DNA from 4 places in the Streptomyces sp. SM18 genome. Region 4 is predicted to be linked to each of the others. Evidence: riboswitches for the same ligand, from Rfam matches in the RefSeq annotation. Region 4 holds a riboswitch; each other region holds the start of a gene.

The links. A riboswitch is a leader RNA that binds a small molecule or an ion and turns the genes downstream of it on or off. The one in region 4 is predicted to bind cyclic di-AMP.
Region 1: it holds a riboswitch for cyclic di-AMP, as region 4 does, so the genes downstream of both, B9S64_RS02100 (C40 family peptidase) here and B9S64_RS30085 (M23 family metallopeptidase) in region 4, are expected to answer to the same signal.
Region 2: it holds a riboswitch for cyclic di-AMP, as region 4 does, so the genes downstream of both, B9S64_RS25025 (M23 family metallopeptidase) here and B9S64_RS30085 (M23 family metallopeptidase) in region 4, are expected to answer to the same signal.
Region 3: it holds a riboswitch for cyclic di-AMP, as region 4 does, so the genes downstream of both, B9S64_RS26000 (transglycosylase SLT domain-containing protein) here and B9S64_RS30085 (M23 family metallopeptidase) in region 4, are expected to answer to the same signal.

Annotation. Positions count from the first base shown of each region.
Region 1 covers NZ_CP029342.1:510,901-514,396, reverse strand. The annotation lists gene B9S64_RS02115 (8-amino-7-oxononanoate synthase) at 71-1,219, shown strand; gene B9S64_RS02110 (ATP-binding protein) at 1,468-1,905, shown strand; partial or broken gene B9S64_RS34810 (LysE family translocator) at 1,937-2,050, shown strand; gene B9S64_RS02100 (C40 family peptidase) at 2,099-2,569, opposite strand; cyclic di-AMP (ydaO/yuaA leader) riboswitch at 2,573-2,739, opposite strand; gene B9S64_RS02095 (hypothetical protein) at 3,109-3,417, opposite strand; gene B9S64_RS02090 (ATP-dependent Clp protease proteolytic subunit) at 3,425-3,496, opposite strand, start outside.
Region 2 covers NZ_CP029342.1:5,539,610-5,543,105, forward strand. The annotation lists gene B9S64_RS25020 (pitrilysin family protein) at 1-1,280, shown strand, start outside; cyclic di-AMP (ydaO/yuaA leader) riboswitch at 1,472-1,641, shown strand; gene B9S64_RS25025 (M23 family metallopeptidase) at 1,656-2,528, shown strand; gene B9S64_RS25030 (GntR family transcriptional regulator) at 2,766-3,470, shown strand.
Region 3 covers NZ_CP029342.1:5,802,896-5,806,391, forward strand. The annotation lists partial or broken gene B9S64_RS25990 (pyruvate carboxylase) at 1-989, opposite strand, end outside; gene B9S64_RS25995 (hypothetical protein) at 1,321-1,557, opposite strand; cyclic di-AMP (ydaO/yuaA leader) riboswitch at 1,914-2,099, shown strand; gene B9S64_RS26000 (transglycosylase SLT domain-containing protein) at 2,104-2,943, shown strand; gene B9S64_RS26005 (hypothetical protein) at 3,201-3,496, shown strand, end outside.
Region 4 covers NZ_CP029342.1:6,777,992-6,781,487, forward strand. The annotation lists gene B9S64_RS30075 (helix-turn-helix domain-containing protein) at 1-335, shown strand, start outside; gene B9S64_RS34655 (DUF6126 family protein) at 442-615, shown strand; gene B9S64_RS30080 (tyrosine-protein phosphatase) at 858-1,667, opposite strand; cyclic di-AMP (ydaO/yuaA leader) riboswitch at 2,069-2,227, shown strand; gene B9S64_RS30085 (M23 family metallopeptidase) at 2,232-3,197, shown strand; gene B9S64_RS30090 (SGNH/GDSL hydrolase family protein) at 3,385-3,496, shown strand, end outside.

The DNA.
Region 1 (3,496 bases), 6.3 Mb from region 4:
GTATTGCCACACCCTGACCTGCTCCGCCCCCGGCTAGGGTCTGTGCGCTGCCTACAAAAGGGACCCAGCCATGCCCGTCTCCCCGTTCGACTGGACCGACGACGAGGCCCGCCGCCGCGCCGGTGCCGGACTCGTCAGAAGCCTGCGCCCCAGGACCGCCGCGCCGGAACTCCTCGACCTCGCGAGCAACGACTACCTCGGCCTGAGCCGTCACGCACAGGTCACCGAGGCGGCCGCCGAGGCGGCACGGCACTGGGGAGCGGGATCCACCGGTTCGCGGCTGGTGACCGGCTCCACCACCCTGCACGCCGACCTGGAGGACGCACTCGCGCGGTTCTGCGGATTCGAGGCCGCGCTGGTCTTCTCCTCCGGTTACGCCGCCAACCTCGCCGCGCTGACCGCCCTCACCGGGGCGGACTCCCTGATCGTCTCCGACGCGGTCAACCACGCCTCCGTCGTGGACGGTTGCCGTCTCTCCCGCGCCACCACCGCCGTCGTGCCGCACGCGGACCCGGACGCGGTACGGAAGGCGCTCGACGGCCACCGGGGACGCGCCGTGGTGGTCACCGACTCGGTCTTCTCGGTGGACGGTGACGCCGCGCCCCTCACCGCGCTCGCCGAGGCCTGCCGGGAGTCCGGGGCGGCCCTCCTGGCCGACGACGCGCACGGACTGGGCGTCCTGGGGGAGGGCGGACGCGGCGCGCTCGCCGCCGCCGGGCTCGCCGGCGCGGACGACGTCGTCGCCACGCTCACCCTCTCCAAGTCCCTCGGCAGCCAGGGCGGCGCGGTCCTCGGCCCCGCCCGCGTCATCGACCACCTGGTCAACACCGCCCGTACCTTCATCTTCGACACCGGGCTCGCTCCCGCCGCCGCGGGAGCGGCCCTCGGAGCGCTGCGGCTGCTGCGGAACGAACCCGAACGCGCGGGCCGGGCGCGGAAGGTCGCCTCCGAACTGTACGAACGGCTGACGGGGGCGGGACTCACGGCCGTGCGGCCCGACGCGGCCGTCGTCTCCGTCCGCGCGCCGTCCGCGCCCGAGGCGGTGCGCTGGGCCGCCGACTGCCGCGCCGCGGGCCTGGCCGTGGGCTGCTTCCGGCCGCCGTCGGTGCCGGACGGGATCTCCCGGCTGCGGCTGACGGCCCGCGCGGACCTGACCGAGCGCCAGATCGTGGCGGCCGTGGCCACGGTGGTGGACACCGCGCCGAGGACGGCCTCCTGACCTGCGCCACCCGGCCCCGCCGTGTCACTACCGGGCGCGGAGCCGAGGCACCGCCCGGACCGGCCGGCGCACGCCCGGCCGGAGGGCACCACTCTCCGGCTTAGGGCCGCGGTTCACCGTATCGGGCGACAAGGACCGCACATCTTGGCGGATCGTCCTGCCCGCACCCGGGATCGGTGGCACGCTGACGTACAAGCACGGGCCCGGCCGATCGTGGGTCGGCCGGGGCGGAAGAGGACGGTGTCGCCATGGCAGACCATCAGAAAGCAACCGTCACCCTGCCCAGCGACCCGCTCTCGGTCGCCGAGGCCCGCGGATACGTGGCACGCGTGCTGGCCGGATGGGGGTTGCACGGCTCCACCGACATCGCCGACGCCATCCGCCTGATCGTCTCCGAACTGACCACCAACGCCGTCCAGCACACCTCCGGGCAGTCACCCACCTTCACGGTGGACCTGCGCCTGGACCGGGACGCCGAGCTCTACCTGGGGGTGACGGACAGCCACCCCCGGCACCCCCGGAGGCTGTCAGGGGCGACCCGGCAAGACAACGGCCGGGGCCTGGTCATCGTCCGTGCGCTCGCCGACGAGTGCGGCGGCCGGTTCACGGTCCGCCCGGTCCCGGAGGGTGGCAAGACCGTGGCGATCACCGTGCCCTGGCCCGGCGCCGCCTCCGCCCCCGCCTGAGGTACGCGGCCACCACTGCCGGGGTGGCCCCCGCCTCGGCCGGTGGCCGCGCCCGCCGCGTACCGCCCGCGCCATCGAGGGCGGCAGCGGCGTGGCGCTCACCGCGCCGGGGCTCGCCCTGGTGGGCGGGGCCCAGCCGCACTGAGCCGGACGGATGCCCCGGGACGGGTGCCCCGTCCGATCCGCCGGCGCGCTAGCGGACCCGCCCGTACCAGACGTCGTTCGCCCAGATCTTCTCCAGGCGGACCAGGGCCCCGGTCTTGGGAGCGTGCCAGATCTTGCCGCTGCCCGCGTAGATGCCGACGTGGTAGACGTTGCGACCGGAATGAAAGAAGACCAGGTCACCGCGTTGCCGCTGTGACCTGGTGAGGTGACGTGTCGTGTTGTACTGCTGCTGGGCCGTGCGGGGGAGTTTTCTCCCCGCCTTCTTGAACGCGTAGAGCGTGAGGCCGGAGCAGTCGAACTGGCGGGGGCCCGTGGCGCCCCATCGGTAGGGCGCCCCCTTCTTCGACGCGGCGATCTTGAGCGCCTTCGTCGAGTGGGTCGCGGCCTCGGCGTCGTTCACCATGCCGGGGGCCAGCATGGTGGTGCCGACGGCGACGGTGAGGACCGAGGCCGTACCGACCCGGGCGAACAGAGACGGGACATGAACCTGCGCAGGCATGCGCAACCCTTCGTCAGCCGCCTGTGAAGGATGACCTGTCGGGTTCGGGCTGGCGAAGTTGCCCGGCCGCACACGGCGGCTTCACCCCAAGGGCTGACCGGAATCCGGTCGGCCCGCTGTGCTCGGGTCCTCCACTCCTGCCGATCCACTCGTGTCGACCAGTCGTCCGGGCGGCGGCAGGACTCGGCGTCCGCCCGGACCGCCCCGCCGCGGCGGCGGGGGCTTGTCGTCCCTCGGATCTTTACGCACCGATCATCGGAATTCCGAGCTGAAAGGGTGTGATGTGAGAGTGGTCACGACTGATCCGTTCAGGTGGCCGGGGCGCTCATGGCCCCTTCGCGTCGCGCGCCGACCAGCCCCGCACCAGCGACGGAACAACGGATCGCGCTGAGCGTCCGCGCGCACCGCGCAAGTTGAGCCGTCGCTCGTGCGGGGGGCCACCTACGCCGAACGAGCGAGGAAATCCGCACCGGTGGTCGGGCGTGTCGTGAAGCCGTGCCGAAAGGCCCACGGGATACGGGAGTCGGCCGGGGCGCCGGTCAACTCCCGTCCGCCGGAGGAAGCGCGATCCGGCCGGCGCGCCGCTCCCCGTCCAGCAGCCGCAAGGTGCGGTCCAGCGTGCCCGCGTGGAGCCGGCTCTCGCCCCGGTCATGCATCAGGGCCAGCGCGTCGCGCAGCGCGGTGGCCCGGGAGGCCAGCGCCTGGGCGGCCCGCAGCGCGCTGTAGGTGTCGCCGCCGCGGGCCGGGTTGATCCGGCCGACCTGGTCGAGGACTTCCAGATAGCAGTCGACGAACTCGGCTTCCGCGCGGGTCAGCGCGGGGAGCGGTGGAAGTCGGGGGGAGAGCATCGGCGATTCACCTCGCGGTGTGCGGCGGCCGGGACGGCGTACGGTTCTCCAGGACGTGGTCCACCAGCCCGTACGCCCG
Region 2 (3,496 bases), 1.2 Mb from region 4:
ACCGGCCCGGCCAGCAGGTCGTCGCCGTGGAGATCTTCCTCCAGGCGCCGCTGGACGCCGAGCCCGAGGGGCTGGACGGTGTGGCCACGATCATGGCCCGCGCCTTGTCCGAGGGCACCGACAAGCGCTCCGCGGAGGAGTTCGCCGCCGAGCTGGAACGCTGCGGCGCCACCCTGGACGCGCACGCCGACCACCCCGGGGTGCGCGTCTCGCTGGAGGTCCCGGTCTCCCGGCTGGCCAAGGCGCTCGGCCTCGTCGCCGAGGCGCTGCGGGCCCCGGCCTTCGCCGAGGACGAGATCGAACGCCTGGTGGGCAACCGCCTCGACGAGATCCCGCACGAGCAGGCCAACCCGGCCCGGCGCGCCGCGAAGCAGCTCTCCAAGGAGCTCTTCCCGGCCGCCGCGCGGATGTCCCGGCCGCGCCAGGGCACCGAGGAGACGGTACGGCGGATCGACGCCCCCGCCGTACGGGCGTTCTACGACGCCCACGTCCGGCCGTCCACCGCCACCGCGGTGATCGTCGGGGACCTCACCGGGGTGGACCTCGACGCGCTGCTGGCCGAGACCGTCGGTGACTGGTCGGGCAACACCGCCCCGGCCCGCCCCGTGCCGCCGATCACCGCCGACGACACGGGCCGGGTGGTCGTCGTGGACCGCCCCGGGGCCGTGCAGACGCAGTTGCTGATCGGCCGGATCGGCGCCGACCGCCATGACAGCGTCTGGCCCGCACAGGTGCTCGGCACCTACTGCCTGGGCGGCACCCTCACCTCCCGGCTGGACCGCGTGCTGCGTGAGGAGAAGGGCTACACCTACGGCGTGCGGGCCTTCGGCCAGGTGCTGCGCTCGACGGCGCCCGGGTCCGCCTCCGGGGCGACGGGTGCCGCGATGCTCGCCATCAGCGGTTCCGTGGACACCGAGTCCACCGGACCGGCGCTGGAGGACCTGTGGACGGTCCTGCGCACCCTGGCGGCCGAGGGGCTCACCGACGCGGAGCGCGAGACCGCCGTACAGAACCTGGTGGGCGTGGCCCCGCTGAAGTTCGAGACGGCGGCGTCCGTCGCGGCGACCCTGGCCGACCAGGTGGAGCAGCACCTCCCGGACGACTACCAGGCCCACCTGTACGCCCGCCTGGCCGAGACCGGCACGGTCGAGGCCACGGCCGCCGTGGTGAACGCCTTCCCGGTCGACCGTCTGGTCACGGTCCTGGTCGGTGACGCTGCCCGGATCGCGGAACCGGTCAGGGCGCTGGGCATCGGCGAGGTGTCGGTCGTCGGCGGCTGACGCGCCAGGACGGCACGGACCCCGGTGGGCAGTCGCCCGCCGGGGTCTTCTTTTTGCCCTTTTCAGGGCCATATGTACGTATATGGGTTGTGGGATGAGCGACACATCGGCTTGTCCGTTTGGTGCCGGAAAGGTGTCCGCCCTAGCGTCGGTGCGGCTGTCCGCCAGACGTATGCCGCGCCCGCGGCACCGGGCAGTCATCGCCGAGTCCCCGTCAGGCGCGAGCCTGGGGAGCCGGGGACCCATCCATGTCCCTGGGGTGAATCGGATGCCCGTGTCTCCTGTGAGCCGCGGGTGCCCGTAGGAGACCTTCCTGCTCCGAACCCGTCAGCTAACCCGGTAGGCGAGAAGGAAGGAAAGGAACCAGCCCCCTCCATGGCGTTCACCCGTGCCACCGGGAAGCACCGCGCCCCGGGCCGTCTGTCCCGCAGGAGCGCCCAGGCCGTCGGCATCGCCGCCCTGGCCACCGCCGGCGTCGTCGGCGCCACCGCCTCCCCGGCCCTCGCGGCCGGTACCCAGGACTCTCCTGCCCTGGCGGCCGGTACCCAGGCGTCCTCGGTCCTGGCGGCCGACACCCAGGCCTCTTCGGTCCTCGCCGCGGACTCCGGCGCCCCGGTGGCCGAGGCCACCGGCCTGAGCCAGGTCACGGCCATCGGCAGCAGCCTCGCGGTCCAGATCGACGCCCAGGCCCGTGCGCAGCGGCACCAGGCGGACCTGGCCGCGAAGGCGAAGGCCGCGGCCGAGGTGAAGGCGAAGGCGAAGGCCGAGGCGAAGGCGCGTGCCGAAGAGGCACGTCAGGCCGAGGCGCGCGCCGCCCGTGCCGCCGAGCGCGCCCGGCTGAACGCCTTCCGCCTCCCCGTCGCCGGCTCCTATGTCACCACCGGCTACAAGTCCGGCGGCTCGCTCTGGTCCTCCGGCAGCCACTCGGGCGTGGACTTCCGCGCCGCGTCCGGCAGCACCGTCGTCGCCGTCGGCGCCGGCACCGTCGTCGAGGCCGGGTGGGGCGGGGCGTACGGCAACAACATCGTGATCCGGATGACGGACGGCACGTACACCCAGTACGGCCACCTCTCCTCGATCGACGTCCAGGTCGGCCAGGGCGTCACCCCGGGGGAGCGGATCGGCCTCTCCGGCTCGACCGGCAACTCCACCGGGCCGCACCTGCACTTCGAGGCCCGCACCTCCCCGCGGTACGGCTCCGACATGGACCCCGTCGCCTACCTCCGCTCGCACGGCGTCCGGCTCTGAACCGCTCCGGGACGGCACCCCGCTCCTGACGAAGACCCCGGCACCCGCCGGGGTCTTCGCCGTACGGGCCGGGCCCCGCCGGGCGGGGCGCGCGCCGGACCACCGCGAAACGTTTTACCGGCCGGAAGCCAGGTGTGAATTCCGTCCCGCCGTCGGAAATTCGGTCCGATTGCCATAGAGTCGCGGAACAGGCGTCGGCCGGTCGCGCTCAGCGGATATCAAGGCGGAGGTTCGGACATGCGCATTCCCGCGCATTCGGTGTGCACGGCAATCCGTCACGACATCGTCTCCGGTGTCTTCCCGCGCGGCAGCCGCCTCACCGAGGAGGTGCTCGCGCGCCGCTACGGGGTCTCCCGCGTCCCGGTGCGCGAGGCCCTGCGCACCCTGGAGTCCGAGGGGTTCGTCGTCACCCGCCGGCACGCCGGTGCCTGTGTCGCCGAGCCGACCGAGCAGGAGGCCGCGGACCTGCTGGAGCTCCGCGTGCTGCTGGAGCCGCTCGGCGCGGCCCGTGCCGCGCAGCGCCGCACCGAGGCCCACCTCAAGGTGCTGCGCGGCCTGGTGAGGCTCGGTCAGGAGCGGGCGCGGCGGGGGAAGGGCGAGGACCTGCGGTCGCTGGGCGGCTGGTTCCACGACACGCTGGCCCAGGCCTCCGGCAGCCCCGCGCTCATCGCACTGCTCACCCAGCTCCGGCACAAGAGCGCCTGGATGTACGCGGTCGAGCCGCCGGCCCGCCCCACGGAATCCTGGGCCGAGCACGGCGCCCTCGTGGACGCCGTGGCGCGCGGCGACGCGGAACGCGCCAGGGTCCTCGCCGCCCGGCACACCGAGCGGACCGTCGCCGCGCACCGGCTGCGCGGGCCGGAAAGGCCCGGCCGGGTGCCGGGCCCCGCGCGGGTGAGGAATGCGCAACATGCCGTCAACACGGCGGGCGTCCGGAATTAACAAGGGCGCCGTATACAGAGAGAGCG
Region 3 (3,496 bases), 980 kb from region 4:
TGTCGTCCTGGGTCAGCCGCAGTTCGGGCAGGGTCATGCCGGCGGCGACGCGCAGTTGCGCGATCACCAGGTCGCGTCCGGTGACCTGCTCGGTCACGGTGTGCTCGACCTGGATGCGCGGGTTCATCTCGATGAAGACGTGGTTGCCGCGCTCGTCGACGAGGAACTCGACGGTGCCCGCGTTCACGTAGCCGATGTGGCGCGCGAAGGCGACGGCGTCCGCGCAGATCCGCGCCCGCAGCTCCGGGTCCAGGTTCGGGGCGGGCGCGATCTCGACGACCTTCTGGTGGCGCCGCTGCATCGAGCAGTCCCGCTCGTAGAGGTGGACGACGTCGCCCTCGGCGTCGGCGAGGCTGTACCTCGATGTGGCGCGGGTTGATCACCGCCTGTTCGAGGAAGACCGTCGCGTCGCCGAACGCGGAGCGCGCCTCACGCATCGCCGCGTCGATCGCCTCGCGCAGCTCCCCGGCCTCGGCGACCCGGCGCATGCCGCGTCCGCCGCCCCCGGCGACGGCCTTGACGAACACCGGGAAGCCGATGTCGGCGGAGGCCGCGACGAGCGTGTCGACGTCCTCGGACGGCTGGGAGGACCTGAGCACCGGCACGCCCGCCTCGCGCGCGGCCGCGACCGCGCGGGACTTGTTGCCGGTCAGGTTCAGCACGGCCGCGGGCGGCCCGACGAACGTGATCCCGGCCTCGGAGCAGGCGGCCGCGAGGTCCGGGTTCTCCGACATGAAGCCGTATCCCGGGTAGACGGCGTCGGCGCCCGCCTTCCGGGCCGCCCTGATCACCTCGTCCACCGAGAGGTAGGCCCGCACGGGGTGTCCGGGGTCGCCGATCTGGTACGCCTCGTCGGCCTTGGCCCGGTGCAGGGAGTTGCGGTCCTCGTACGGGTACACGGCGACGGTGGAGATCCCGAGCTCGAACGCCGCGCGGAACGCGCGGATCGCGATCTCTCCCCGGTTGGCGACCAATACCTTCTCGAACATCGGACTCCCCAGCTCGTGTCACAGGCGCGCGGTCAACAGGACGGGCGGCGACGTCGCACGGGATGCGTGGCTCGGCATCCGCGGTGGTCACGTGGTGGCGATGGCGTCCGGGCGGTGTTCTTCGGGCCCGGAGCGTTCGACACCGTACCGGAGTCCTTCCCGGAGATCGCCGGTGCGAGACGATGGCCTGCGTCACGTCCGCCGGCGGGTGGCGGAGGACCGGGGAGGGGGGGAGTGGGGGCGTCCTCAGGCGGGCTGTACGCCCGCCAGCCGCCCGTCCCGCGCCCGGGTGCTCCGGCGCCCGTCCCGTGCCCCGGTGTCGTGCCGCCCCTCAGTGCAGCTTCCAGGTGAGCTTGCCGCCGCCCACCCACCGGACCGAGGCCGGGTCGTCCAGGTCGTCGATCCGGATCCCGGCGGCCGTGGCGAGGACCACCACATCCGTCATCCCGAACGCGACCCCGGTGATCTCTCCGTCGATCTCCACGAGACGGAACGGCGGATCACCCGGCTCGACGGGCAGAACGGTGATCCGCGGCTGGTTGAGGTGGGGGCTCTGGCTCTCGGTCATGCGGGACCGGTTCCACCAACGCGACCGCTCTATGCCTGTACAGCCATCAGTGAACCGTATGCCCGTTTTAATCATTTAAGTGTTATTCGTTGTGTTATTGGATGGGTGACGCCGTTCCGGGTCGCGCTGTGGCTCGGGGTGTGCAAATCGCCCGTATCGGACGCAGTGACCAGGGTCACCCTGGCGCGACGCGGACGTCCGGGAGGGGGTCGCGGTTCCCTTCTGTGCCGGAGAAGTTGGCGCGGCCGTGTGCGCCCGGTTACACGAATTCCTGTGAATTGATCATGCGGATGAATTGTGATCACGAATTTCGGGCTTGTTCCTTTCGGCATTTCTCGCCTACGGTCACCCTCACTCCGGATGGAACGCCGAATCCTGCCGCCGTCCGGGAACCCGACCACATCTCGTACGGCAGGAGCGGGGGACCCAGGTAAGTGCCGATCCGGTATCCGGAGCGGCTCGGGGTGAAGCCGCAGTCATCTGCGGCCGGGCATCTCCAGCTCGAACCCGACAGCTCACTTCGTAGGCGACGGAGAGGAATTCAGCATGCCCGCAATGGCCAATCACCGTCGTTCCAAGCGCAGTTCACTCACTCGCGGTGTCATAGCCGTGACCACGGGTGGAGCCGCTCTCGCCCTTCCCGTGATCGGCGCCACCGGTGCCTTCGCCGCCCCGGCCCAGCCGGCCGCGGCCGAAAAGGCGGCGGTCTCGGCCCCGGTGTCCGGCAAGACGATCTCCGGAAAGGACTCGGAGACCACCACGTATTCCGTGATCTTGGGTGATTCCCTTGCCAAGATCGCCCGCGACCATTCCGTGAGCGGTGGCTGGGAGCAGCTGTACAAGGACAACCGAAAGGTCGTCGGCGGTAATCCCGACCTCATTCACCCGGGCCTGAAGCTCACCGTCGCGTCCGCGGCGAACAAGGCCGCCGGGACCGAGAACAAGGCGGCGGACACCTCCGCGTCCGAGGCCTCGGATTCCGCGGTCCGCACGGAGAGCGCCGGCAACGAGGTCGTCGCGCAGGGCACCCCCGTCGCCGCGGTCGAGGCCGCTCCGGTCGCGTACACCAACGACCTGGACGGCTGGATCAAGGAGTCGCTGGCGGTCATGGCCGAGCACGGCATCCCCGGCACCTACGAGGGCATCCACCGCAACATCATGCGTGAGTCCTCCGGCAACCCGCTGGCCATCAACAACTGGGACATCAACGCGATCAACGGCGTCCCGTCGAAGGGCCTGCTCCAGGTCATCGACCCGACCTTCCAGGCCTACCACGTGCCCGGTACGTCGATGGACAGCTACGACCCGGTCGCCAACATCACGGCCGCGTGCAACTACGCCGCCGACCGCTACGGCTCGATCGACAACGTCTTCGGGGCGTACTGAGTCGTCACCGCCCGAGGGTGGGCACACGGCCGCCGGGCGGCGCGGGTTCTCCGGAACCGGCGCCGCCCGGCGGCCGTTTTGTGCCATGGGGACCTCCGCGCCGGAGACACGCACCACCGGGCCGTCGCGTCCCGTGGTCGCGACCGGGCGGGGGTGCCTCCGGGGGCGGCCCGCAGGGGCGTACGGTCACGCGGTGGCGGCCGGACGGGCAGCGGGGCGACTGGTCACGTACAGGTTCGTCGTCCATACTGCCCGCCGTGGAGCAGCGCATAGAGTCACCCAACAAGTCCGAGTTCGCCGCGGGAACCGACCCGGCGTTCATCCCCGGCCTGACGGCCCCTGTCCCGGTCTCGGCCGGTGAGGGGGCGAGGAAGGCGCCGAAGGGCCCGGGGGAGCAGCCCGAGGCGTCCGACGGGCCCGCGGAGGAGGCCCCCGGCGACGCGTCAGCGGCCGGCACCGGTGCGGGCGAGGCGGCGGCCTCCCCGGACGCGGAGGAGACCGACGCGCTCCCGGTCCAGGACCAGGATCAGGGCCCGGACCGGGAGCCGGCCGA
Region 4 (3,496 bases):
CGAGCGAGGCGGACGGGTGGCGCTACCGGCAGGCGGGCGGGTCGGGGCGCGCGATGCAAGCCCTGCGCGTGCGTGTGCCGTACGGCACGGAGGGCGACCTCGTGCGGGTCCATCCGGGCGAGGAATGGCTGTACGTCCTGGAAGGCCGCCTCAGGGTCGCCCTGGGGGAGACGCTGCACGATCTCGGCCCCGGGGACAGCGCGCACTTCGACTCGCTGACCCCGCACCGGATCGCCTCGCTCGACCGGTCCGGCGCCCAGCTGCTCTTCGTCCACACGCTGCTGCAGAGCTCCGCCGCCGAGCTGTGCCTGGGCAACGGGATCCATCGGCTCTGAAGCCGCCCCCGCCGCCCCCGCGCACTCCTCGCCGGGCTCCCCTCCACCTCCTTCGCCATCCTCCTTCGTCATCCTCCGGCCCGTGCGGGCGGAAGAGAGGACTGTCATGTCCGATTCCGAGAACTACGACCCGCTGACTCCGTACCGGCCGGACAAGAAGGAGACGCAGGAGCGGCGGATGCCGCGCGGCGTCGTCATCCGGCTCTTCGCCTACCTGGTGGCCGGACACGTCATCGCCGCGTTCCTCTACATCCTGTTCACCGTCGCCGGGGAAGGCTGACGGGGCCGCCGGGGCCGCCGGGGCCCGCTGGAGCCGGGGCGGCCGGTCCGGTGGGAACGCCGGGCGGGCGGCGGTCGCTCGGGCGGTGCCGGTGCGTTCCGTAGGCCGGCCGGCCGTACGCCCCGCGTCTGGCCGGCCGGTGTGTCCTGCTATGCCCTGAGGCCTCAGGGGCCTGAGATCCTTGGGGTCCGTGCTCCGCGGTCGGTTCGCTGGGGCCCGTGCGCTGGGGCCCGGGTGAGATGTCAGGCGTCCTCGACCAGGTGCTCGCGCAGCTTCTCGCGGGTTTCGGGGGCGAGGCGCAGCCCCTCGGTCAGATAGCGGTCCGTGCTGCCCCAGCTCTCCTCGATCGTGGTGAAGGCCGCGGCGAGGTACTCGGCACGCGCGCCAAAGAGCGGGTTGAGCAGTTCCATCACCTCGTCCGACATGCCGGCCGCCGAGGTGTCGCTGCGCTGCACCTTGTAGCGGCGGTGCGCGTCGTTGGACTTGAGGTAGTCGGCCTCGATGGCCTCCTTCCCGACGCCGACGGCGAGCAGTGCGACCGCGATCGAGAGTCCGGCACGGTCCTTCCCCGCGGCGCAGTGCATCAGCGCGGGCACACTGTCCTCGGCCAGCGCGTGCAGCACCCGGCTGTGCTCGGCGGTGCGGTCGGTGATGATCGACCGGTAGGAGGCGATCATGCGCTCCGTCCCCTTGCCGCCCGCCAGGATCGAACGCAGCTGCTCGATGTTCCCGTCGCGCACCAGCCGCCAGAACTCGGCGCCGTCCGCCGGGTCGGAGAGCGGGATGCTGACATTCCGGACGCCGGGCAGCTCCACGTCGTATCCGTCGAGCTTGTGGTCGGCCGCGTTACGGAAGTCGAAGACGGTGTGCAGGCCGAGGCCGGACAGGAACACGGTGTCGGCCTCGGAGGCGTGGGCCAGGTGGCCGCTGCGGTAGAGGCGCCCGAATCGCACCCTGCGCCCGTCCAGGGTGGGGAGCCCGCCCACGTCACGGAAGTTGCGGACACCGGTCAGCTCGGTGTCGGTCGACGGAACCTCTGGCAGCTGCGTCACAAGCACTCCTGGGGTGTCGGGTGTCGGCGCCGCTCGCCGACGAGAGCACGCTGGCGACCCTACGACATGGGTTCATCAGGCAATCGTTTCGGTCGCCCGGCGAGGGGCGACGATGAGGCCGTGTCCGTATTGGAGCATTTGAAATAACATGCCCCATTTGCTTGGCGGATGGTGGCGGTCAGGTGAGCGGGATCATATCCGTGACGGTGTGTGGCGGAGAGCGTGGCGGCGCTTCCGTACGTCGTGCGGAAAGCCAAGATCCGTAATCCACGGAGTGTGACGGGAATTCCGGCACGGAATTGAATGATGGATTCCGGGGTACGGCCGGTGGCTTGTTCCCGGCCTCCCGGCTCGCTTACGGTCACCGTCAATCCGGACGGAACGCCTAATCCTGCCGCCGCCCGGAATCCGCACCGACCCACGTGTGGCAGGAGCGGGGGAACCAGGTAAGTCGCCGACCGGAGTCATCCGGAACGGCTCGGGGTCAAGTCGCGTCCCACGCGGCCGGGCATCTCCAGTCCGAACCCGACAGCTCACCTCGCAGGCGCCGGAGAGGAAATCCCCATGCCCGCAAAGGGTAAGCACCGCCGTACGACGTCCGGTCCGATAGCCCGTGGCGTCCTCGCCGCGGGAGCCGGCGGCGCCGTCCTGGCCCTTCCGCTGTTCGGCGCCACCGGCGCCCACGCGGCGGAGCCGTCAGCGCCGACCGCCGGGTCCGCGACCACCGCGGCCGGTGCGTCCACCGCCCCGGCCGCCAAGAAGGCCAGTGCCCCGAAGACCTACTCCGTGGTCTCCGGCGACTACCTGTCGAAGATCGCGGCCGACCAGAAGCTCAAGGGCGGCTGGCAGAAGCTGTACCAGGACAACAAGGACGTCGTCGGCGACAACCCGAGCCTGATCTTCCCGGGTATGAAGCTGACCCTCGGCGCCAAGGCGTCCGGCGCGGCCACCCAGACCGCTCCGTCCGAAGCCGCTCCCTCGAAGGCCGCTCCCTCGAAGTCCGCCGCGTCCGAGGCCGCCCCGAAGACGGAGGCCGCCCCGAAGACTTCGGTCCCGGCCCAGAACACGGCCGCCGAGTCGTCCGCGCCGGCGTCCGCCTCCGAGAGCTCCGAGAGCGACAGCTCCGGCTGGACCACCCCCGTGGCCTCCGCCAACGTCACCACCCAGTACCACGCCTCCGGTGCCAGCTGGTCCAGCGGTTACCACACGGGCTCCGACTTCCAGGCCGCCTCGGGCACCAGCGTCCGGGCCATCGGTCCGGGCACCGTGGTCTCGGCCGGGTGGAGCGGTGCGTACGGCAACGAGGTCGTCATCCAGCACAGCGACGGCATGTACTCCCAGTACGCCCACCTGTCCTCGCTCGGCGTCTCGGCCGGCCAGACCGTGACCGGCGGTCAGCAGATCGGCCTCTCGGGCTCCACCGGCAACTCCACCGGTCCGCACCTCCACTTCGAGGTCCGCACCGGCCCGAGCTACGGCTCGGACGTCGACCCGATCGCCTACCTGCGTTCGCACGGCGTCTCCGTCTGACGCGGCCGGGCGGCCACGGCGGTTCTCCCTCCTGATTCGCCCGGAACGGAGGGGCGGTACGCGGTCGCGTACCGCCCCTCCGCTTATTCCAGCTTTACCAAAACCTGACCGGGTGGTCTTTCTCACCACCCGTCAACCCTTTATTACGGTCGCGTAGGTCACATTCAACGGGGCAAGATATGTGCTCGTGGCAGACGATTCGAGAAACAGACAGCACGGCAGCATCGGGTCGTACGCGGCGATAGGCGACAGCTTCACCGAGGGGGTCGGCGATCCCGGCCCCGACGGGACGTTCGTCG